Regions from separate parts of the Roseateles sp. SL47 genome, predicted to be linked through region 1. Evidence: riboswitches for the same ligand, from Rfam matches in the RefSeq annotation. Region 1 holds a riboswitch; each other region holds the start of a gene.
What was found. A riboswitch is a leader RNA that binds a small molecule or an ion and turns the genes downstream of it on or off. The one in region 1 is predicted to bind cobalamin.

Region 1 (7,669 bases):
TCACCACCGGCCGTGTCCAAGGCTGGCCGGCCACCATCAGGGTCAGTTCGGCGCACTGGCGTGCCACCAGCTGGTTGAGGCGGCCGAGTTCATCCACATAGGCCCGCACCTCACGCCCCATGGGCATCACACCCCAGCCCACTTCGTTGGAGACAAAAATCACCGGCGAAGACAGGGAGGGCAGCAACTGCTGCAAGGCGGCGCATTCGGTGCGCCAGTCCTCCAGGCGCGGCTCGCCGGTCATCGGCATCAGCCAGTTGGTGAGCCACAGCGTCAGGCAGTCCACCACCAACAGGCGACGGGGAGAGGCGTGCTGCCGCAGGGCCTCGCTCAACTGCAAGGGCTCCTCCAGCGTTTCAAAGCCCTTGGGCCGCTCCGCCTGATGGTGTGCGATGCGCTGCCGCATCTCCTCGTCATGGGCCAATGCGGTGGCGATGATGCTGACCTGGTGACCGGGCGTGGCCAGCCACCGTTGCGCCAGCCGCTCGGCCTGCCGCGACTTGCCGCTGCGCTGGCCGCCGACGATGAGCTGATGTGCCGCCATGAGAGAGGTCCTTGGGCTTACCGCTGTCGGGCCGGAATCCGGCACGGTGCAGTGGGGATGTGGAAGTCAGAACGAAGGCGCATACCGAAGGGTCAGCATCCAGGTGCGTGGCGCCTGGGCGTAGTAGGTGGTTGTCTGGTAGCTGCGGTTGAAGGCATTGTCGATGTTCAACTGCACCCGCCAGTCCCGGGTGATGCTGCGTTGCACGTCGAGATTCACGAGCCCATATCCGCCCAGACGCGTCTTGTTGGTGGCGTCATTCCAGCGCTTACCGGACGCCTGCAAGGTCGCGCCCAGGGTCCATGCGGCCAGTTGGGTGTCGGCCCGCAGGCTGCCGAAGCGGCGTGCGCGGCGGATGAGGGTGTTGCCGGTGCTGTCGTCGGTCGGGTCGCTGAAATCCAGATGTCCGCTGAGATGCACCATGCCGAGCTGGGCGCCGGCCTTCAGGCTGGTGCCACGCAGCGTGGCGCGGGAGACGTTGCCATAACAGCCGGTGCTCGAGGGGCAGGTGCCGGCCGCACCAAAGGCGATCAGGTCGCGCACCTTGTTGCGGTAGGTGGTGATGCCGAGGTCGTAACGGTCGTCGGACCAGTGAAGGCCCAGTTCCCCGCTGTGGGCCCGCTCGGGACGCAGGGCCTCCACGCCGGGCTGGCTGAGGTCCGGACCATAGATGCTGCCGCGCTGGTAGAGCGTGGGCGCGCGGAAGGCGTTGCCGGCCGAAGCGGTGGCCCGCCAGCCGGCGCCCAACCGATAACCCGCCGCCAGCGTGCCGGTGTTGGCGCCGCCGAACTGCTGGTCATCGTCATGCCGGCCATGCACCTGCAGGCTGGCGGCGCCTGCGGTGAGCAGATAGCTCAGGCCTACGGCGTTGTCGCTGCGGGTGTCCTTGCCCTGGCGGACCAGACTGCCGTTGACCAAACGGTCTTCACGCCGTTCCAGCAGGGCGTTGATCTGCTGATGCTCGTCCAGCCGGTAGAAGCTCTGCAGTGTGGCGGTGCGCAGCCGGGTCTGGGTGAGGTAGAGGGACGTCGGCTTGGTTTCAAGCTCGGAACGGGATTCGGACAGGCTCAGCTCGGTGGAGAGGGCGGTCGACCATTGCCCGGTCCAGGCCAGGCGGCCGGCTTCGGTGGTGGTGATGTTGCGGTCGTCCGCCGTTTTGCTGGCGTCGTAAGCGCTGTTGGTGCGGCTCTTGAAGGCCACGGCCTCCAGGCGATGGTCGGCGCTGAGTTGTCCGCCCAGCCGCAGGCTGCCGCTGTAGTTGCGCCAGCCGTCCTTGTCCGGATTGGAGCTGCTGGTGCCGGTGCGTACATAGTTGTTGAAGCCGGTGCCGCGGTCCACCGCCAGGGTGGCGGCATAGTCGAACTGGCGGGTGCCCCCGGTGATGCTGGCATCCGCTCGGCTGGTGCCCAGGTTGCCGGCACCGATGCCCAGTTCCACCTGCGTGCGGCCATTGCCGCGGCGGGTGAAGATCTGCACCACGCCGCCGATGGCGTCGGAGCCATACAAGGCGCTGGCGGGGCCCTTGAGTACTTCGACCCGGTCGATCTGAGACAGGGGAATGTTCTGCCAGTCCGCGCCGCCGGTGGATTGGGAGTCGATGCGTACGCCGTCGATCAACACCACGGTGTGACGGGTTTCGGCGCCGCGCACAAAGAGGCTGGTGTTGGCGCCAGCGCTGCCGTTGCGGGTCATTTCTATGCCGGCCACATTGCGCAGCAGATCCGGCAGGCTTCCATAGCCCTGCTTCTCGATGTCGGCGCGGCTGATCAGGGTCAGGTCCCCCAGCACATCGGCCAGGCGCATGGGGCTTCGGGAGCCGGTGACGGTGACTTCGTCGAGCTTGTGGGACGGCGATGCAAGCGGCAAGGTGGTGTTCGTGGAGCGGGAGGCGTTCGCGGCGACGTCGGTCGGTGTGGCGTCAACAGCTGCTGTCGTAGCAACGGTGGGAGCCGAAATGGAGGCGGCAGTAGAAGCAGCAGTTGAAGTAGCAGTGGAAGCAGCCGAGGAAGCGGCATTAGAAGCCGCATTAGAAGCCGCTGTCGAAACAGCCGAGGTGGCTACCGCAGAAGCTGCAGCAGACGTGTCAGCGGCGAGCGCATGAGCGGCCAGCGTGCAGCCCAGTGTGAGAGGGGCAAGCGCAAGCAGCGAGCGGGCGCGGGGCCGGACGCTCAGGAAACAGCGGGACATGTAGGCAATCAGCAGGCGATACGGACGCCAGCTTCCCCGCAGGCACCCGTGACACGGCCAGCCGCTTGCGCAACTGGCCTCCTGTTGGCCGGTATCCGGGCTGGTGGCGCGATGCCTGCGTCCTTCCCAGTGCGAGCACCAGTGGACATGAGGACAGACAGTGCCGGAGGCTGAGCACAGACCCGCGTCGGGCCAGAGGCCCCGTCATCAAGAAAGGGCGGCCACAACGCGTGCCTGTGATCGGCAGGGCCGGCGGCCACTTACCGTTGCGGGGACAGCTCAGGTTGGCTGACGCTCCGATGGAGCATCGGCTTCCTGATTCCCGTTTAACTGCACAGGCGCAATGCCTGCACGAGCACCAACAAGGCGCATTCTAACGGGCAGGGGGTCGGGGCTGGACAGTGGCAGAGGAATAGGAAGAGGCAGAGGCAGAGGCAGAGGTAGAGGCTTGGGACCGGGTGCTACGGTGCTTGGCCCTCCGCCAGTGCCTCGGGATTTTTGGGTCGCCTTGGGCTCTTGGGTGCCTTGGGTTTGCTGGCGCCAACTGACTGCTTGGGCGGGTCGGACGCCTGAGCCCCGTTTTGCGACTCCTGGGTCTTGGGAGCTTTTGGTGCCTTGGGGGCTTTAGACTCCTTAGGCTCTTTGGGCTCTTTGGGCTCTTTGGGCTCTTTGGGCGGCTTCGGCTGCTTTGGGGGCTTCGGCGCTGCCGGCCCCTTCGGCGGCTTGGGCTTGGGTTTGTCCCGCGCCTGACGCGACGCTGGTTCAGCGCTGGGCCGCAAGGTGCTCAGCCCGTTGATGCCCGCCGCCCCCGTGCGCGCCTGCGCATCGGATTTCTCCCGGGCCCGCTGCAGCGTGTCCAGGTCTCTGGCTTCCTGCTGAGTGCGCTGACGAGCCGCACGCACTTGATCGGGCGTGACCGTGTCTTCCGGCAGATCAACCGCGCTGCCAGCCGCACCGGCCGGGCAGGGGGTGTCGCGCAAGTCCTGGCCTTTGGGGCCGCAGCGGTAGTAGCGTTGGGTCCGGTCCTGCGCCCACCCCGCCCCTGGTGCGCCCAGCAAGGCTGCGGACAGCAGGGCGGTCAGGAAGAGACGGGTGGGGCGCATGGCGTCAGACGCTGTGTGGGCCTGGCTTTTCGCCCCGGTGGTCGCCCCGGTGGTCGGCCTGGTGCTCGGCCTGGCTGTCGGCTTGGTTTTCGGCTTGGCTCTGGGCTTGGCTTTGAGCCTGGCTTTCGGCCTGGTGGCCGGCCATGTGGTCACCCTTGTTGTTGACCTTGGGGTCGCCCTTATGGTCGCCCTTATGGTCGTCCGATGCCTGACCAGTATGGGATCCCCTCGCGGCGCCGAGCGCCTTGTCCCCCCCCGATGCCTTCTCAGCCGCTGATGCTTGGCTGGTGTCCGAGCCCTTGCCAGCGCCAGATTCCTTGCCAGCGCCCGGTTCCGGCCGCGGCGGCTTCGGCCGCGGCGGTTTGGCATGGATCTTGGTGAGCGCCTTGGCCAACTCGCCTTGCAGCATGTAGGGCAGCGCCTCCATGGACTTGCCGATGCAGTCGTCGATCAACTGCCGTTCGGCCAGCGGGGGCTTGCGCAGCACATAGTTGGCCACCTCTGCCTTGTGGCCCGGATGACCGATGCCCAGCCGCAGGCGCCAGAAGTTGGGCGAGCCCAGTTGCGCCTGCATGTCCTTCAAGCCGTTGTGGCCCCCGTTGCCGCCGCCTTGCTTGAACTTCATCTCGCCCGGGGGGATGTCCAGCTCGTCATGGATGGCGAGGATCTGCTCGGGGGCGATCTTGAAGAATCGGGCCAAGGCCGCCACCGACTTGCCCGACAGATTCATGTAGGTCATCGGTTGCAGCAGCCAGATGGGACCGGCCGCGCCCGGCGCGTTGTTCACCCGGGCCACCAGGCCGTGGTAGTTGCGGTCCGCCTGCAGCGTGGCCCCGAGGCCGCGTGCCAGCGTGTCGATCCACCAGAACCCGGCGTTGTGGCGGGTGTCTTCGTATTCGGTGCCGGGATTGCCCAGGCCAACAAAGAGTCGAATCATGGGGTGATTATCGAGTGGAGCGGGCATGAAAAAGGCCCCGCTGAGCGGGGCCTCTGCTGCCCTCTGAAGAGGGCGTTCCCTTGGGGGGAACCGCAAGAAGATTACTTCTTCTTCTTGCCCTTGGCTTCCGGAGCCGGAGCTGCGGCGACCACGATCTCTTCCACCACCGGCGGCACCGGCGTGGCGATCACGGGGTTCGGCTTGCCGTGGGTGACGATCTTGATGTGGTTGGCCAGCTTCAGGTCGTTCACGTGCACCGAGTGACCCATGGTCAGGTTGCTCAGGTCAACTTCGATGAACTCGGGCAGCTGCTGGGCCAGGCAGGTGATTTCCAGCTCGGTCACCACGTGGTTCACGGTGCCCTTGTCGGTCTTCACAGCCGGCGATTCGGCTTCACCCACGAAGTGCAGCGGCACCTTCTTGGTGATCTTGGTGGTGGCGTCCACGCGCTGGAAGTCCACGTGCAGCACTTGCTGCTTGTACGGGTGCATCTGGTAGTCACGCAGCAGCACCTTGGTGGTGGCGCCGTTCAGTTCCATGTCCAGCAGGGAGCTGTGGAAAGCTTCCTTCTTCAGGGCGTGGAACAGGGCGTTGTGGTCCAGCTCGATGGAAGCGGGCTCACCAGCACCGTACACAATACCGGGCACCTTGCCGGCGTGACGCAGGCGGCGGCTCGCTCCGGTCCCCTGCAGCTTGCGCTCAAAAGCGACGAATTTCATAACTTGCTCCAATGTGACGAAATGCCCCCATGGCATTCCGGTTGAAGGCCCCGCGACCAGGCGCCTTCTTGCTTGGTGACTGCCAGTGGGCACTCACCAGAACTCTGCAGATCAGAAGTTGTTGTTCTGTTCGGAGAACAGCGAGGTCACCGACTCACCGTCCGAAATACGACGGATGGTTTCAGCGAACAGGAAGGCAACAGACAGCTGACGGATCTTGCCGCAGGCCTTGGCGGCCTCCGACAGGGGAATGGTGTTGCTGATCACGACCTCGTCCAGCTGCGAGCTGGAGATGCGCTCGATGGCCGGGCCGGACAGGATGGGATGAGTGCAATATGCAAACACGCGCTTGGCGCCGCGGTCCTTCAGGACTTCGGCCGCCTTCACCAGCGTGCCGGCGGTGTCGATCATGTCGTCCATGATCACGCAGTTGCGGCCGTCGATGTCACCGATGACGTGCATCACTTCGGACACGTTGGCGGCGGGACGGCGCTTGTCGATGATGGCCAGGTCGCAACCGAGTTGCTTGGCCAGCGCACGCGCACGGACCACGCCACCCACGTCCGGGCTCACCACCACCAGGTTCTCGTAATTGCGGGCCTTCAGGTCGGACAGCAGCACCGGCGAGGCGTAGATGTTGTCCACCGGGATGTCGAAGAAGCCCTGGATCTGGTCGGCGTGCAGGTCCATCGTGAGCACGCGCTCGACGCCGACGGTTTCCAGCAGGTTGGCCACGACCTTGGCCGAGATGGGCACACGAGTGCTGCGGGGACGACGGTCCTGACGGGCGTAACCGAAGTAGGGAATCACCGCAGTGATGCGACGGGCGCTGGCGCGCTTGAGTGCATCCACCATGATGAGCAATTCCATCAGGTTTTCGTTGGTGGGGGCGCAGGTGGGCTGGATCACAAAGACGTCGCGAGCGCGGACGTTTTGCTGGATTTCGACAGTCACCTCGCCGTCAGAAAAACGGCCAACCACAGCTTTGCCGAGCTCGAGGCCCAGGTGGGTAGCGATTTCTTTGGAGAGAGACGGGTTAGCGTTACCCGTGAAGAGGACGGTATTGAGCAGCACAGCGGGCCATCCAAAAAATTGTGGCCCGGTGGCCAACCCAGCGGGTCCCGGATTGAAACTAAGAAATTTGGCAGGGGAGGAAGGACTCGAACCCTCGCATGTCGGAATCAAAATCCGATGCCTTAACCAACTTGGCGACTCCCCTACACAGGACATTGTGCGTGGCACAACACCCCAAAACCTTCAGTCTGTTGCCCAGCCCAGTAATGGGTGAACTTCAAGACTGCGACACATTCTACCAGCCCATTTCGGAGGCAAATCAAATGGATAACTAATATTTAGTGAACCATTTGCTTTTGCTTCCGATGTCGCCTTGGAATTACTTCCTAAGCTGGCATTTGAGTCATCAGCATCCTGCTGCGAAGCCGGGAGTATAGCAAATACTGCGCTGCCTGAACCCGTCATTCGACTATTGCCGTAGCGAGTTTGCAACCAGTGCAATGCATCAGAAACTTCGTGGCTGGCGGCTTCGGCGGGAGCTTGCAGATCATTTCTGCCCCACCCTGAAACTGCCTGCTCGCAGAGTTTCTTAAGCATCGCGTCACTTACAACGTTGCGCATATTTTGCGCGTCGTCTGATTTGCTTAAGCTTCCAACTCCAGCGTGCCCGGTATTCACTTGGCTTTGATTCCATTCAGCTATTGGTTTAGCTGAATTGGTTTCGCTTGCTTCGTGCCCGCCGTTCACTGCAGGAAAGCCCGCTACTATAGCCACGCTTTCCGACCTTTGCAACAGGGGGCTCGAAAAAATTTCCTTGGTGCCGATACTCACGGCCGGCTTCACGACCGCCAGGCGAGTTGGGGGCACCTGAACAGCGTGAAGTATTTCACCAATGCCCTCCACGAAGGCATTACGGCCCCCCACGAAGAAGGGCACGTCCGCCCCCAGCTGCAGGGCGATCGGCTGCAGGCGCGAGCGCGGCCAGTGGAGTCCCCACAAGCGGTTCAAGGCCAGCAGCGTGCTGGCCGCATCCGACGATCCGCCCCCCATGCCCGCGCCGGCCGGCAGACGCTTTTCAATGTGGATGTCGGCGCCGAAGCTCGTGCCACTGGCGGCTTGCAAGGCCCGGGCGGCCCGCAGGCACAGATCGTCCGGTGGCAGCGCG
Region 2 (7,669 bases), 1.5 Mb from region 1:
GTCTTCATGATCCTGGGCGCGCTGCAGTTCTACCTGGGCCAGGGCATCTTTGGTGACATTGGTGGCGTGCCGGACCGCAAAGCCAAGGCTGCGGAAGCCGTCGCCACGACGGGCGCTGCCGACGACACGCCCTCGCATGTGGTGCGTGACCGCCTGATCGCCATCTGCGTGTTCTCGTTCTTCACCATCTTCTTCTGGTTCGCCTTCGAGCAGGCCGGCGGTTCGATGACCATCTTTGCAGCGGACTACACCGACCGCACGCTGGTGGGCACCAGCGGCACGATCTTCAAGATCGCGAACTCGCTGATGACGCTGATCCCGGTGGCCATCCTGAGCGCGCTGCTGATCCAGTTGATGCGAGGTACCGGCAAGCGCTACCTCAGCTCCAACCTGCTCTTGGTGCTGGCCCTCGGCCTGATCTGGGCGCTGGCGCTGTGGATGCTGGGCCGCGAATTCGGCTTCGACCAGTCGGAAATTCCGGCCACCTGGTTTGGCGTGCTGAACTCCTTCTTCCTGGTGATCCTGGCGCCGCTGTTCTCCAAGATGTGGGCGCGCTACTGGAACCCCAGCGGTCCGGTGAAGTTCGGCCTCGGCCTGGTGCTGCTGGGCCTGGGCTTCGCCGCGCTGTCGTATGGCGCGTCGGGCATTCCGCAAGGCGCCAAGACCGCGCAGATCAGCATGTTCTACCTGACGCTGGCCTACCTGCTGCACACCATGGGCGAGCTGTGCCTGTCGCCGGTGGGTTTGTCCTACATCTCCAAGCTGGCGCCGGCGCGCCTGCTGGGCCTGATGTTCGGCGTGTGGTTCGTGAATGCCGCCATTGCCAACTGGCTGGCCGGCTTCAGCGGCGCCTACATCGACAAGATCTCCGAGACCTACTCGATGTCGATCTTCTTCCTGATCTTCACCCTGATTCCGATCTGCGCCGGCGTGCTGCTGATGTTGCTGAATCCGTGGATGAAGAAGCTGATGCACGGCGTGCGCTGATCAGCGCCCGACCTCTGCACCGTCCAAACCCGGCCCCGGCCGGGTTTTTTTTTCGTCAGCCCGCGAGCCGAAAGCGCCCGACCACTTCGGCCAGGCGTGCCGCCTGATCCTTGAGCGATTCGGCGGCCGCAGCGGATTGCTCCACCAATGCGGCGTTCTGCTGCGTCATGCCATCGAGCTGGGTGACCGCAGCGTTCACTTCAGACAGACTTTGCGTCTGGTTGCCCACCGTGCCGGCGATCTCGCTGATCAGCTGGCTCACCCGGTCCACCGCCTGCACCAGCTGAGACATGGTCTGGCCGGTATGGCCCACGATGCGGCTGCCACTTTCCACCTGCTCCACCGAGGTGGTGATCAGCGATTTGATTTCCCGGGCCGCCTGCGCGCTGCGCTGGGCCAAGGTGCGGACTTCGCCGGCCACCACCGCAAAGCCCCGCCCCTGCTCGCCGGCCCGCGCGGCTTCCACCGCCGCATTCAGCGCCAGGATGTTGGTCTGGAAGGCAATCCCGTCGATCACGCCGATGATGTCGGCAATGCGGCGGGAGGACTGCTGGATGCCATCCATCGTCTGCACCACCTGGCCCACCATCTGCCCGCCCTGCTGGGCCACGCTGGCCGCTTCATGGGCCAGGCTGCGGGCCTCCTGGGCGGAGGAGGCGCTCTGCCGGGCCGAATCGGTGAGCTGATGCATGGCCGCCGAGGTTTCCTCCAGGTTGGAGGCTGTCTGCTCGGTGCGCGCGGACAGGTCAGTGCTGCCCACCGCCACCTCCCGGCTGGCCTCGGCGATCTGGTCGGCACTGTCCCGCACGGCCGACACCGACTGATGCAAGGCCTCCCGCATACGGCCCAGGGCCCGCAGCAGATCGCCCAGTTCGTCGTGGCGAGTGGCCAGCGCCACACGGGTGAGGTCCCCATTGGCAATCCGGTCGGCGGTCTGGGAAGCCTCCCGCAAAGGATGCGTCAGGGACCGGGTCAGCACCCAGCCAATCGCGGCCCCCAGCCCGATCGCCACCGCCACCATGATCCAGATGGCCCACAGCACCGATCGATAGCTGCTCAGGGCCAGCTGATGGGCGTCTTCGGCGCCATCACCATTGATCTTCACCAGCTTGTTGAGCGATTCCGTGGTGCTGCGAAAGGCAGTCCGGGAGTCGCTGCGCTGCAACACCATGGCCTGCTCCCGTTCGCCCGCCGTCAACAGGCTAACCAGCCGGTTCTGCACCTCGCGATACTGCGCGATCTGCTTCTGCAAGCCGTCGAACACGGCACGCTCTTCCGGGCTGCTGACCCGGGCGTCATAACGCTTAATCAGATCGGGCATCTTGCCCCACTGGGTGTCCATCCGCGCGGACTCGTCCTTCAAAGCCTTGGCATCGCCGCCCAGCAGCATCTGCAGTTCCGCGCGGCGCACCTGGTTCAGCGCCTCGTTGATGGCGCCCAGCTGCTGGGTGCTCGGCAACCAGTTGGTCGCCAGGTCTTCGACCTTCTCATGGACATCTCCAACACGAGTCACCGAAAAGATGCCCATGCCCAGCATGAGCAAGAGAAGCAAGGTAAACCCCAGCCCCAATCGAACCCCTACGCGCAGATCGGACAGCAGACGCATGTCAGCACTCCCCGGAGTTGGAGTGCCCAAGCTACCACAGGCCTGGCCGGACGGCATCCTCAACCAGACTCACCAAGCCGCGACAATGCGGGGCAAGGAGGCAGGACTGCTTCTCCGGTGCTGGGTCGCCAGTGCCTTCAAAAACCACCGGCCCGCGCCGGACACAAGTACCCCCTTGACGGCAGGTGTACGCTGATAAGAGTTAAATTGCTGGGTTTTCCGGCATTGATCTGCCGGGCCGCTGTGACGATGGAATTGGGTTAGGACGATGGCTGTTGTGAATCACTGTGAAAAAATCCCCTTGGGCTCCCAGGGAGCGCAGGAGTGGGAAGTGGTGCAGTTGCCGTCCCCGATGGGCGATTTCCAGGCCCGTGCCTTCCGCAGCCCCACCACCGGGTCGGAGCACCTGGTGTTGTCGGCCGGCCCGCTCAAGGCCCGTGGCGGTCTGCTTCGCCTGCACAGTGAATGCCTCACCGGTGATGTCTTCCAGTCCCTGCGCTGCGACTGCGGCCCGCAACTGCATGCCGCGCTGGAGCTCATCTCCAAGGAAGAAGGCGGCGTGGTCATCTACATGCGCGGCCATGAGGGCCGGGGCATCGGCCTGGTGGAAAAGCTGCGCGCCTACGCCCTGCAGGAAGCCGGTGTGGACACCATCGATGCCAACCTGCAGCTGGGCCACGCCGAAGATGCCCGCGACTATGCCGATGCCATCGACATCCTCTGCATGTTGGGCATCAGCAGCGTGCGCCTGATCACCAACAATCCACAGAAAGTGGATGCCCTGGTGAAGGGCGGCATCGAGGTCGAGGCGCTGGTGCCCATCCGCATTGCGCCCAATCCCCACAACGAGCGCTACCTGGAAACCAAGCGCAAGCGCATGGGCCATTACCTGGAATGAGGCTGGAATGAGGCCGGCGTAAGCCTCGCCTTGGGGGGCTGCGGTGGCGCCCGCGCCACATCGGTCCGGCCACGGCCTCGCTATCATCGCGCCCGTTGGTGCTCGCGCCCGGCTGTCCGGCCGGCGCAGTTCAACGGGAATCAGGAAGGGCTCCAGGCCGCACCCGCGCCAGCCCCAACCTGAGCTGCCCCCGCAACGGTAAGCAGACCGCGCGCCCCTGGTGGTCGCGCCGCCGTCGTCCCTGGCCACTGGAGTCATGCTCTGGGAAGGCCGCGATGGTGAGGCGTCTGCCAGCCCGGATACCGGCCAACAGGAGGCCCTGACGCATCCGGTGCATCCGGTGCGCGGGGCCATGTTCGCATCCGGCCGCGGGGAAGCGGCCACCGTGCGCCCTGCTGTACTCCTTCGCTGCATGACACATCCCTCCCTGCGCGCGCTCCCTCGCGCCCTGTCCCTGGCGCTGCCTCGCGTCATGGCCCTGTCCCTGCTCGTCCCGGCCGCTTCGGCACCGCTGTTCGCACAGACCTCCGCGCCCGCCGCATCCGGCACATCCCCCCTGCAACCCGTCATCGTGGTGGGCACCCGCGAGGCCCAGCCGCTGAAGGACAGCGTGGCCGATGTGGTGCTGATTGGCGCCGACACGCTGCGCGACAGCGGCGCCGCTTCGGTGGAAGACGCCCTGCGCCGTTACGCCGGCCTGCAGATCACCCGTACCGGCGGCCCCGGCCAGAGTTCCGGCTACCTGCTGCGCGGCACCACCACCAGCAGCACCGTGGTGATGATTGACGGCGTGCGGGTCGGTTCCGCCACCCTGGGCCAGGCCGCCTTTGAATCGATGAGCCTGAGCGAGATCGACCACATCGAGGTGCTGCGAGGTCCCGCCTCCGGCCTGTATGGGGCGGACGCCGTCGGCGGCGTGATCCAGATCTTCACCAAAAAGGGACGCGGCCCCCTGAACCTCACCGCCCACGTGGCCGTGGGGGACTACCGCTCGCGCGAGAGCGACATCGCCATCAGCGGCGCCCAGGGCGGTTTCGACTATGCCGCCAGCCTGGCCCATGACAGTTCCCGCGGGGTGTCTGCCGTGCGCCCCAACGACGCCTACGGCAACTACAACCCCGACGACGACGGGTTCCGCCGCACCGTGGCCAGCGCCCGCCTGGGCTTCACGCCGCTGGAGGGCCATCGCATCGGCATCAGTGCCACCCAGAGCCGGCTGAACAACCAGTACGACAGCAGCGAATACCTGGCCCCGGACTACCTGCCGGACAACACGCCGGATTTCCGCAATCACCTGGAAACGCGCCAGGTGGCGGCCGACTATCGTGGTGTGATCAACCCGATGTGGACCACCTCGCTGCAACTGGCCCGCAACACCGACGACTCGCGCAGCGGCGGCACGGTGCTGGCCCGCTACGAAACCGACCGCAATCAGTTCACCTGGCAAAACGCACTGCAACTGGCCCCCGGCCAGCAGGTGGTGCTCGGTTATGAGCGGGTGGCAGAAAAGGTGATGGGGGACGTGTATGCCGATGCCCCGGAGCGCACCAACAACGGCTACTTCGCCGGCTATACCGGCGGTTTCGGCCCCGCGTCGGTGGAAGCCAGCCTGCGCAGCGACGACAACTCGGCCTACGGTACCCACACCACGGGCGGCCTGGGCGCCAGTTATGCGCTGAGCTCGACGCTGAAGTTGCGGGCCCTGGCCGGCACCAGCTTCCGCGCGCCCACCTTCAACGACCTCTACTACCCCGGTTACGGCGTCAGCACCCTCAAGCCGGAGCAGGGCCGCAGCGTGGAACTGGGGCTGAATTGGGTGTCTGGCAGCAGCACGGCCTCGGCCACGGTCTATCGCAACAAGGTGCGCAACCTGATCGGCTACGACAGCGACAGCACCGGCACCTCCTGCCCGGATGGCTACTTCGGCTGCGCCAACAATGTTTCGCGGGCGTTGATCAAGGGCGTGAGCCTGCTGGGCGGGCACCGCATCGGCGACCTGAGCCTGCAGGCCACGGTGGACTTCCTGGATGCCCGCGATCGCCTCACCGGGGACCGGCTGCCACGCCGGGCCGCCCATCAGGAAAGCCTGTCGGCGGACTACACGCCCGGCGTGTGGAGCGTGGGGGCCACGCTGACCGAGGTCGGCGCCCGTCCGGACCTCGTCGAACCGCTGGGCGCCTATGCGCTGCTGGACCTGCGGGCCAGCTGGCGCTTCCTGCCCCAGTGGCGCCTGGAAACCAAGCTGCTGAATGCCACCGACCGGGATGTCCAGCCGGTGCGTGACTATCAGGGCCTGGGCCGGCAGTTCTGGGTGGGCCTGCGTTACGACATGAAGGGCTTCTGACGCCCCGGCCCGACCAGGGACGGCATGGGCGCGGCGTTTGGTGGAGACGCCACCGAAGGGGCACCGGCCAAGCGCCTCGCTCCGCGCCAGTCACACAGCCGACGGGCAGGCCGCTGCTTACTCATGCAGCGGAATCTCCCGCCAGTTGATCACCTTCTTGTTCCCGCTGGACGAGCTGCCCACCGTGCTGGCGGTGTCGCCGTCCTGGGTGGTGCTGGCGCTGGTGGTGGTGGCCGGCTTGCCGGACACCACCCGCTTCACCACCCCATCGGTCTCCACATAACGGGTGGACGTCACGACGAAGTTGTATTGCGTCTGTGTGGCCGTCCCGGTGGACAGGTCGATGTCGAAGGTGGTGGAGACGCCGGACGAACTGCAGGCGTTGGTCGAGCTCGGACGGATGGCGGAATAGCTCATGTAGTTGGAGTAGCCGTCCCCCGGATACACCACCCGATAACCGGCCGTGCCGGTGGCTGTGTAGAGGTCGATCACATAGCCCACCTTGCCGGTGGCCAAGGCGCCGGTGGTGGTGCTGATGTCCTGCAGATCCGACCGTGTGCCGTTTTGCAGGAAGGGCCAGCTCACGCCGGACGGCAGGTCCGCCGTGGTGGCATAACGGGTTTCATAACCATCCCGCACCACCACGATGCGATTGAGCGTGGTGGTGGTGAGGTCCGACGTGCTGAGCAACTGGCCGGTCCCCACGCCGATCCAGCGGCGGCCGCTGGCATCGATATTGGGCGTCGGCTCCGAGGTGATGGGCAGCGCCACGCCCGAGGAATTCGTCAGCTTGGCAATCTTCACCGGGGACGGATAAGTGCCGCTGGCGGCGGTCAGGTCCAGACGCCAGAGGTTGCCGTTCATGTCGCCCGCATAGACCGATTCAATGGTGCCGTCGGTCGTGTCGCGGTAGTACGTGGACAAATAGGCCAGATTGGCCGGGCTGGCGGTGGTGCCGTTGTCGATCGCGTCGGTGCCACCGGTGGTGGGCAGGGCCACCTTCTGCAGCAGCGCCCCCGTGCGCGCGTTCAGGATGTAGAACGCGCCCTTGCCGGAGCTGTTGTTCATGCCGGACCCAACGATCACCACCCAGCCGTACTGGTTGGTCTTGGTGATGACCGGCGTGCCGAAGCTGAAGCCCATGTCCGAATCGGTGTACTCCCACAGCACTCGCGTGGCTGCACTGGCCTCGGACGCCACGCCGTTGGCAGTGGTGAGGTCCAGCGCATAGATGCTGCGCCCGCCCTTGCCCAGCCCGCCCACGGCGATGCTGTGCCAGTCGTTGCTGGTGAGCGAGGAGCCGGCGGTCTTCTTGAAGTCCACCTCCCCCACGGCCGGTTTGGCATCCACCATGTAGTGATGGGTGTAGTCCGGATTGCCGACGGAGGCGAGGCCATCCACGCTGGGTGTGTTGTTGGGGCCGGCAAACAGCGCGTTGGGGATGAAGGCAAACAGCTCACGACCTGCGCTGGTGCCGCTCAGCGCGCCGTTGATGACATGCACCAGACCGTTGTTGTCCCCGGTCACCAGGAGGTTGGGGCGGCTCTTGTAGGTGTTGTAGTGGGCGGTGTAGCCCGGGTTGGCTGCTTCCGTCAGATAGCTGCCAGGCGCCCCCGGCGGCCCCAGCACCGCCACGCCGCTGTTGACGATATCGCCCACCAGCGCCGTGCTGGTGCGGGTGCGGTAGGCCCGGGTGCTGTTGGAAGCGGTGGCGTTCTGCTCCTGGCTTTGATCCCCCCGCAGCCAATTGAGATAGGCACTGGCATCGCTGCTGGTGGTCCAGGTGGGGTCCAGGTTGCTCAGCTGCGTGCTGGTCAGGCTGCCGGTGCGGAAG
Region 3 (7,669 bases), 1.9 Mb from region 1:
GCCGCCCAGATACTTGGTGAGGGAATGCACCACGATGTCCGCGCCATGTTCGATGGGCCGGCTCAGGTAGGGGGACGGCACGGTGTTGTCCACAATCAGCGGCACGCCATGCGCATGCGCAATCTGGGCAATACGCTCGATGTCGGTGACATTGCCCTGCGGATTGCCCAGCGATTCCACAAAGATGGCCTTGGTGTGCTCGTCAATGAGCGCCCCGAACGATTCGGGCTGCCGGTAATCCGCAAAGCGCGCCTTCACGCCATATTGCGGCAGCGTGTGGGCGAGCAGGTTGTAGGTCCCGCCGTACAAGGCGCTGGAAGCGACGATGTTGTCCCCGGCCTCGGTGATGGTCAGGATGGCATAGGTCACCGCCGCCTGCCCGGACGCCACGGCCAGCGCGCCAATGCCGCCTTCCAATGCCGCGAGCCGTTTCTCCAGCACGTCATTGGTGGGGTTCATGATGCGGCTGTAGATGTTGCCCGGCACCTTCAGATCGAACAGATCGGCGCCATGCTGGGCGCTGTCAAAGGCGTACGCCACCGTCTGGTAGATGGGCACGGCCACGGCTTTGGTCGTGGGGTCGGGGGAATAACCACCGTGGATGGAGAGGGTTTCGAAACGCCAGGAGGACACTGGCGTGGACGAGTCGGGCTGGGACATTCGATGCTCCGGCGTTGGGGATCGTGAGAGGCTAAAGGGACGCCTCCAGCCCGCCAAATCAGCTTTACGCATGAGGTCATGCGCTGGGTGACGCGTGCCCGCCCGGATCCCGCGGATCCCGGATCCCGGATCCCGGATCCCGGCGCCGGGCAGCCGACGTATGCACAGCACCTCACGGCTGGCCGCATCAGGTCTGCTATCTTCTGCCGCCGCCCTAGCGCGGACCCACAGAGAGAAGCTGCCCTGAGAGCGCCCATGCACAACAATCGATCACCGTTCCCTACCGCCCTGCAAGCCGCCCTGCTGTTGCTGGCCACCCTGGTCTTGGAATATCTGCTCAGTGCAGCGTTCTACGACGCCCGCAACAGCCTGGGTCTTACGGGTGAGCAGATGTCGGTGCTGGTGACGGTGCTGGGCAACGGCATTGTCATTTCCGTGGCCATGCACCTTCAGGGCTGTGCCTTTCGCGACCTGATCCAGCCGGGCGGCACACCGTGGCTGCCCACGCTGGTGCTTGTGGTGCCGCCGGTACTCCTGCTCACCCCGCTGATCCTGCTGTTGGACACCACGCTGATCAGCGCATTGCAGTCCCTGCTGCCGCTGTCTGCCTATGAAGTGGCCACGTTCAGCGCCATGAACTTCCAATCCCTGCCCATGGCCCTGGCGGTCTGTGTGGTGGCGCCGGTGGTGGAAGAGATGTTCTTCCGGGGTGTGCTGCTGCGCGGCTTTCTCCAGCTCTATCCACGCGCTCGGGCCATTGGTTACTCCGCCCTTTTCTTTGGCGTGGCCCACCTCAACATCTATCAATTCTGTCTGGCCTTCTTCCTCGGCCTGCTGCTGGGGCTGCTGTATGAACGGGGCCGTTCTTTGCTGCCCTGCATGGCATTACACGCCGCGCTCAACACCAGCGTCTATCTGTTGAGCAGTGGCACCGACACATCGGCTGCAGACGACTCTGCTGGCAGCACGTCTCTCACGTGGCTGGTTGCGCTGTTGCTGGCCGCCGCAGGGGCTTTCGCACTGCAGAAGGTACTGCGCTTGTGGAGCCCGCCCAGGCAGGCTGCTTGAGCGTGCCCGGGCCGGTGCGTCCGTACACGGCGTGAGTCAGAAGCTGCGGCGCAGGGTCAGCCGCAGCGTGCGCGGCTCAGCCGGATGCACATGCCGATCCGCCACCGGCGCCGCTTCCCCCGGCAGTCGAGACTCATAGAAGTATTCGATGTCGTTGACCTTCCGATCCATCAGGTTGAACACGTCCAGCGACACCTCCGTCTTGGGGCCAAAGCGTCGGCTGACACGCAGATTGGTCGTCAGTGACGAGTGGGAGCGTACGCTGTTGTCCTCCACCAGCGCGGCGCTGCCAAGATAGCGCCAGTTCAAGCTGGTGGACCAGGGGCCCAACTCGCTCAGGGTGAATCCCAGAGTGGCCACCTGATCGACCGCATTCGGGATGCGATTGCCGGCAGGGTCGGCATCGGCAAAACGGGCATGCGTCCAGGCGAAGTCCGCGTCAATCAACAGCCAGGGCACCGGCACATAACGGTTGTTCCATTCAATCCCCCGTCGCCGGCTGGGGCGATTGGCCTCGGTCGCGCCTGCGTCCCCCACATAGACAAGCTCTGAATCGAAGTCGAGCTTCCACAGCGCCAGGGAGCTTTGCAAGCCCGGCCACCATTCGCTGCGCAGCCCCAGTTCATAGCCCCGGGCTTTCACCAGTCCCGGTGCGGGATCCACAGCCGCCGTCACGCCGCGGGCATCGTTGCTATGGAATCCGCGCCCCGCGTTCAGAAAGACCTCGGTGCGAGCCCAGGGCCCCAGCACCAGTGAGAATTTCGGAGAGGCCAGCGTCTGGCGCGCACTACCAGCAGCGGCGTCACCAGCAGCGGCGTCACCAGCAGCGGCGTCACCAGCAGCGGCGTCACCGGCGATCGGGGTCACCCGGAACCGCCCCTGGTCCGCCCGGACCCCCACCACCATGCGGGCCCAGGGCGACAGCTCCAGGCTCGTCTGTCCGTAGAGGCCCACAAGCGTCTCGCGGATCCGGTCTTCGCGGGTGACTTCGGTGACCACACGCTCCTCGGTCTGGAACAGGCCCACCCGGGCGCGGTCCTGGCGCACCTGCAGCCCCACTTCGGTCCGGGCTGGCCAGTGGCCCAGCGTGTGGTCCACAGCATGGCTGGCCCGCAGCCCATACACCTGGCGGTCATCCTGCTGGGAAGACTGATCGCCGGTCTCGGGCCGCTCCAGCGCGTAGGTGAAGTTGGAGAACAGGGCCAGTTCATAGTCCATGGCGTAAACCGCCACCTGGCTGCGTTGGCCCTCTTCATCGTGCACCCACTCCGCCGACAGGCTGGTCCGCCGCGTGCGACCTCCATCACTCGGGTCGACAGCATCAAACCGGCCAAACGGACGCCCCTGCCAGGTGCCGGCATCGATAAGGCGCTGCGGCACCTGGTCGGTCGAGCGCCAGTCCGCGTGATAGTCCATCAGGCTGACGCTCCAGCGATCAAGCCCTGCACGGCGGGACAGACTCAGCACGAGGTTGCGCCGATTCAGGTCTTCCGCGAGTGTCCAGGGGCCGTCATTGCGCATCAGCTCCACCGCCCCCAGCCACTGGACACCCGCCCCCAGGTCAGCGGAGCCTGCCGCCAGGCCCCTTCGATAGCCCCCCTCCCCGCCGGCCAGCGAAACCATGGGAGCCTCCATCCGCTGTTGATAGACGATGTCCGCCGACCCGGCCGCTGCGAAGTCACCATTGGGCGCGAAATACGGGCCTTTCCGATAGTCGATGTGATCCACCAGTTCGGGAATCAGGAAGTTCAGATCGGAATATCCCTGCCCATGCGCATGGCTGGGGATGTTGACCGGCACGCCATTCACCGTGGTGGCGAAGTCGGTGCCGTGATCCAGATTGAAACCGCGCAGAAAGTACTGGTTGGCTTTGCCGTCTCCGCTGTGCTGGGTCACCATCAGCCCAGGCACGAACTCCAGAATTTCCCCCGGCCGCAGCGCGGGCCGGCTTTTGAGCAATTCAGCGCGGATGGTCCCCTGGGAGGCCGCATCGGAGCTGCCGATGCCGTTGTCGTAGTGGCGCCCCTGGATTTGCACCGTCTCCAGGCGTTTCTGCACCGTTGTGTCGGCGCTGGAGGTCGCCGGGCTGTCCGCTTCGGGCTCGGCCCAGGCACAGGCGCTGGTGAGGAGCAGGCCGGCCAGCACGCTGGGGCGAATGCGCACGCCATGAGGGGCTTTCGCAGCGTGAGCCCACGGGGAGATCCGTGGCAGTGTCTTCAGTCTCGTCATTCTCATCATTCCTTCCACCTGCGTCCCCGCAGGCGTGTCGGTGCTGATGCTGAGAAATGAGCGCGACCCGGGCTGCGCATGGGGCGCGCAGCCTCGACGGCGCGCCGCACCCCGCAGCATCCGGAGCAGTCGCAGGCCGGTATCCGGGCTCGCGGCTTGAGTCCGTTGCACCCAGGCAATCAGACCCTGCGCCCTGACCTTCCCAGGCCGTGAGGCCCAGTGGCTACCGGTGATGGACACCGATCTGAGGACGCTTTCAACCGCCGACCGTTGCGGGGGCAGCACAGGCATTGCACTACAGCGTGCGCACCTGTTTCCCGTTTAACCCGACCGGCCAGCGGTCAAGCACCTTCGACTGAAAGACGCCGACCGCCCCTTCAAAGGGCACCGTCGGCGGATGCGGAGTGTAAGCGAGCCTTCATCTCCCCCATCCATGGGCCCTGGACAGCAAGACAGGCGACAAGTTCAGCATTTTTCCGATTCCATGGCAGTCAAAACGCCGGGATATTGGGGGGCGCGTATCCACTGAGGTCGACATGACGAGCACCTACACCGCCACAGCCGCCATCACCCCCACCCCGCCCCTGTCAGTGGGCCAATTCATACCCAGCGACACCCCCAGGCCGGGCGTGGGCCTCTGCCTGTCCGGAGGCGGTTCGCGGGCCTGCTGCGCGGCCATGGGACAGCTGCGGGCCCTCTCCCATCTTCAGCTCAACGGGGCAAGCCTCCTGTCCCAGGTAACGGCCCTCTCCTGTGTCTCCGGTGGTTCCTGGCTAGGCGTGCCCTACGCGTTCCTGCCCGCCGACGGCACCAGTGACCGCGATTTCCTGGGGGTTTACAACGCCAACCAGTCCGCCCTGAATCCCATCGATCTTGGCGACATCGCACCGGGCAATGCGGGCTATGCCATGACCTCGGAGATGTTCTCGGTCGAGGGCATCGCACTCACGGCGCTGGAGCTTTATGCCCTGTCCCGCTGGGAGGATCCCGCCAATCCCCTGCCCGCCAACCTCCTGTGGCAGGTGGTGATTGCCAGCCACATTCTTCACCCTCAACAACTGGCCTCCAGTGGCGAGAACTACGCGCCGAACGACACCTTCACGGCGAATGAAGCGTCGCTGGCGCGAATCCGGGAAAACAATCCAGCATTGGCCAACACCACCACCTACACGTTTGCATCCGGGGCTGGACGAACCCAGCGGCCGTTCCTGATCTGCAACATGGGCATGCTCCAGAACCCGAGCGCGGCGGCCGATGCGCCCTTGATTCCCGTGCAGGCGACCGGATTCTTTGGCGGCGTGGTGGGGCACCCCGATGCCACGGATGCCAACGAGCTCCCGGTGGGTGGTGGTGGCATTGAGACCTTCGCGGTGAACTCCATTTTCCTGGGCAGCCGCAACAACCAGGCGTTGGTGGGGCAGAAACGTCCGTGGTCCTTGACCGACATCATGGGTTGCAGCAGCGCTGCGTTCGCCTTCTACGTCCATGAAAAGATCAAGGAATGGCAGAACGATCGAACCAAGTTCCACACGGATCTGGCCCTGCGCAATCCGCATCTGCATCAGTGGATCGATCAACACCTGCCTGCTCGACATCAGGCCCAGGCCAGGCTCCTGGCCAATGGCCACCCCGACCTCGAAGCGGCGTTGCAGGCGTTGTCGTCGCTGGACGACCTGATCCCTGCCTATGATTCGTGGCCGGTCGCTAGCCCCGCCGCCAACCTGGCCGTGAACCGCTATGCGGATGGCGGCAGCCTGGAGAACACCGGTGTGGCGAGCATGCTGGCCTACAGCGACATCCAGCGCGTCATTGCGTGCGTCAATTCCATGACTGCCCTGGCCGTGGCGGACTACGGCATTCCGGATGGCTCAGGCGGCTGGCTGCCTGGCACCCAGATCAAGGTGGACGATCAGATCCCCCCGCTGTTCGGATTCATGCCCTACAGCAGCACAGGCTCCAAGGACCAATGGGGCTATGTGCCCTATCAGGACGCAGGCCCGCAAGCGAATCCGCAGTTCTCAAAGAACCAGGTGTTCAAGTCAAGTGACTTCGCCGGTTTCCTGACGGGTATCCAGCAGGCGGTCGGCAAGGCCTCATCACCGAACGGCCCGGCCATCTTCCAGCAGCGTCTGGATGTGGTGGAGAACCCCTGGTTCGGTGTGCAGGCGCGGTCTGTTCCGGTCACCGTCGTGTGGGTGTATTTGAACGGCAGCGGGGAGTGGGAAGCGCAATTCGACGGCCATTGGCTCATGCAAGCCTTGATTGCCTGGGAGAAGGAGTCCTCCAGCTTCCCGAACTTCAACACCACCGGTACCCACCTGAGCGCACGGCAGGTCAACCTGCTGGCGCATCTGACGTCTTGGTCGGTGGTCACGGCGGAGCAGAAGAGCGGCATCTTTTCGCAGTTGTTCCGCTAGGGCCTGACTGAACCGGCAGCGCAGGCGGAAGGAACCTGAAGCGTCAGGGTCTCCGGCGCGCGCCGGCGGTCCAGGAGTCTGGGACAAGGCTCACCAGCCCTGGGAAGAGCGCTTTGCGCCCATCCCGCGCGAATCACGCCCGCCGTGAGTGATCCCGGGGTGATGCGCACCCATCCCGGGCGGACGAGCGGCGCGCGATCACCTCCAATCCAGCGTCCGCAACGAGCCTGCGCGGGACCCACGCGCCGCCAGGCGCGCAGCCATCGCCACCTCCCCACTCTCGGAGCAACTCATGAACTGGTTCAAGCGCCTGAAGGTCGGCACGCGACTGACCCTCGGCTTTCTGGTGGTCGCCGCCATCGGCGGCGTGATCGGCGCCGAAGGCGTTCGCGGCACGGCACAGATCAATGACCTGGCCACCCTGATGTACGAGCAAGAAATTGCCGGCATCACCGACACCTCGGAGGCCAACATCCAGCTGTTGAGCGCCAGGCTGTCGATACGCAGCGCCGTGCTCGCCACGACCGCAGAAGAACGCGACCAGCATCTCAAGCAACTGGATGACGAACTGAAGCAAGCCAACCGGGAACTCGACAGCGCGGAACATAGCTTCGTCACCGCAGAAGGACAGGCCCTGGTCAAAGACGCCAGGGCGGCCTTGCAGGCGTATGGAACGGCGGCCGCTGCCACCGCCATTCAACTGCGAACCGAGCCCCTGATGGACTCGCGCGCCTCGACCCAACAACTGTTTCATGTGCTGAGTCCCCTGGCCCAACGGGCTGATGAACTCCTGGGGCAGGCCGTCAACCGCAAGAAGTCCGATGCCAGCCGACACAACAACGAAACCGACCGCATCTATGCCAGTGTCCGCACGACGCTGATCTGCTTCACGATCGGTGGTGTGCTCACCGGTGCCCTCCTGGGAATCCTCATCGCGCGGGGACTGACCCGACAGCTCGGCGGTGAACCAGCGGATCTGGCCAGCGCGGCGGTGGCCATCTCGCAGGGCAAACTCAACACACCGATCATGACGCGTCATGCCCTTCCCGGTAGCGTCGTGCATGCAATGGCCGCCATGCAGGAGGGACTGCGCCAGGTGGTCACGTCCGTCCGCGCTTCCAGTGACAGCATCGCAACGGGGGCCCATCAGATCGCCAGCGGCAATGCCGATCTTTCTCAGCGAACCGAAGAACAGGCGAGCAACCTTCAGCAGACGGCCGCGTCGATGGAGCAGTTGTCCAGCACCGTGCAGAACAATGCAGACGCCGCCCGGCAAGTGACCGCATTGGCCAGCG

Region 2: it holds a riboswitch for cobalamin, as region 1 does, so the genes downstream of both, OU995_RS05955 (TonB-dependent receptor domain-containing protein) here and OU995_RS27085 (TonB-dependent receptor plug domain-containing protein) in region 1, are expected to answer to the same signal.
Region 3: it holds a riboswitch for cobalamin, as region 1 does, so the genes downstream of both, OU995_RS19205 (TonB-dependent receptor) here and OU995_RS27085 (TonB-dependent receptor plug domain-containing protein) in region 1, are expected to answer to the same signal.

Annotation. Positions count from the first base shown of each region.
Region 1 covers NZ_CP113068.1:6,290,499-6,298,167, reverse strand. Annotated here, with positions in the region: gene cobU (bifunctional adenosylcobinamide kinase/adenosylcobinamide-phosphate guanylyltransferase) at 1-544, opposite strand, end outside; gene OU995_RS27085 (TonB-dependent receptor plug domain-containing protein) at 611-2,347, opposite strand; gene OU995_RS27080 (hypothetical protein) at 2,364-2,645, shown strand; cobalamin riboswitch at 2,800-3,109, opposite strand; gene OU995_RS27075 (hypothetical protein) at 3,193-3,834, opposite strand; partial or broken gene pth (aminoacyl-tRNA hydrolase) at 4,157-4,771, opposite strand; gene OU995_RS27065 (50S ribosomal protein L25/general stress protein Ctc) at 4,873-5,490, opposite strand; gene OU995_RS27060 (ribose-phosphate pyrophosphokinase) at 5,602-6,564, opposite strand; tRNA gene OU995_RS27055 (tRNA-Gln) at 6,633-6,709, opposite strand; gene ispE (4-(cytidine 5'-diphospho)-2-C-methyl-D-erythritol kinase) at 6,748-7,669, opposite strand, start outside.
Region 2 covers NZ_CP113068.1:1,354,172-1,361,840, reverse strand. Annotated here, with positions in the region: gene OU995_RS05970 (peptide MFS transporter) at 1-987, shown strand, start outside; gene OU995_RS05965 (methyl-accepting chemotaxis protein) at 1,043-2,593, opposite strand; gene ribA (GTP cyclohydrolase II) at 2,928-3,491, shown strand; cobalamin riboswitch at 3,571-3,817, shown strand; gene OU995_RS05955 (TonB-dependent receptor domain-containing protein) at 3,904-5,835, shown strand; gene OU995_RS05950 (pilus assembly protein) at 5,953-7,669, opposite strand, start outside.
Region 3 covers NZ_CP113068.1:4,424,585-4,432,253, forward strand. Annotated here, with positions in the region: gene OU995_RS19195 (O-acetylhomoserine aminocarboxypropyltransferase/cysteine synthase family protein) at 1-660, opposite strand, end outside; gene OU995_RS19200 (CPBP family intramembrane glutamic endopeptidase) at 916-1,728, shown strand; gene OU995_RS19205 (TonB-dependent receptor) at 1,765-3,957, opposite strand; cobalamin riboswitch at 4,074-4,325, opposite strand; gene OU995_RS19210 (hypothetical protein) at 4,494-6,374, shown strand; gene OU995_RS27505 (methyl-accepting chemotaxis protein) at 6,667-7,669, shown strand, end outside.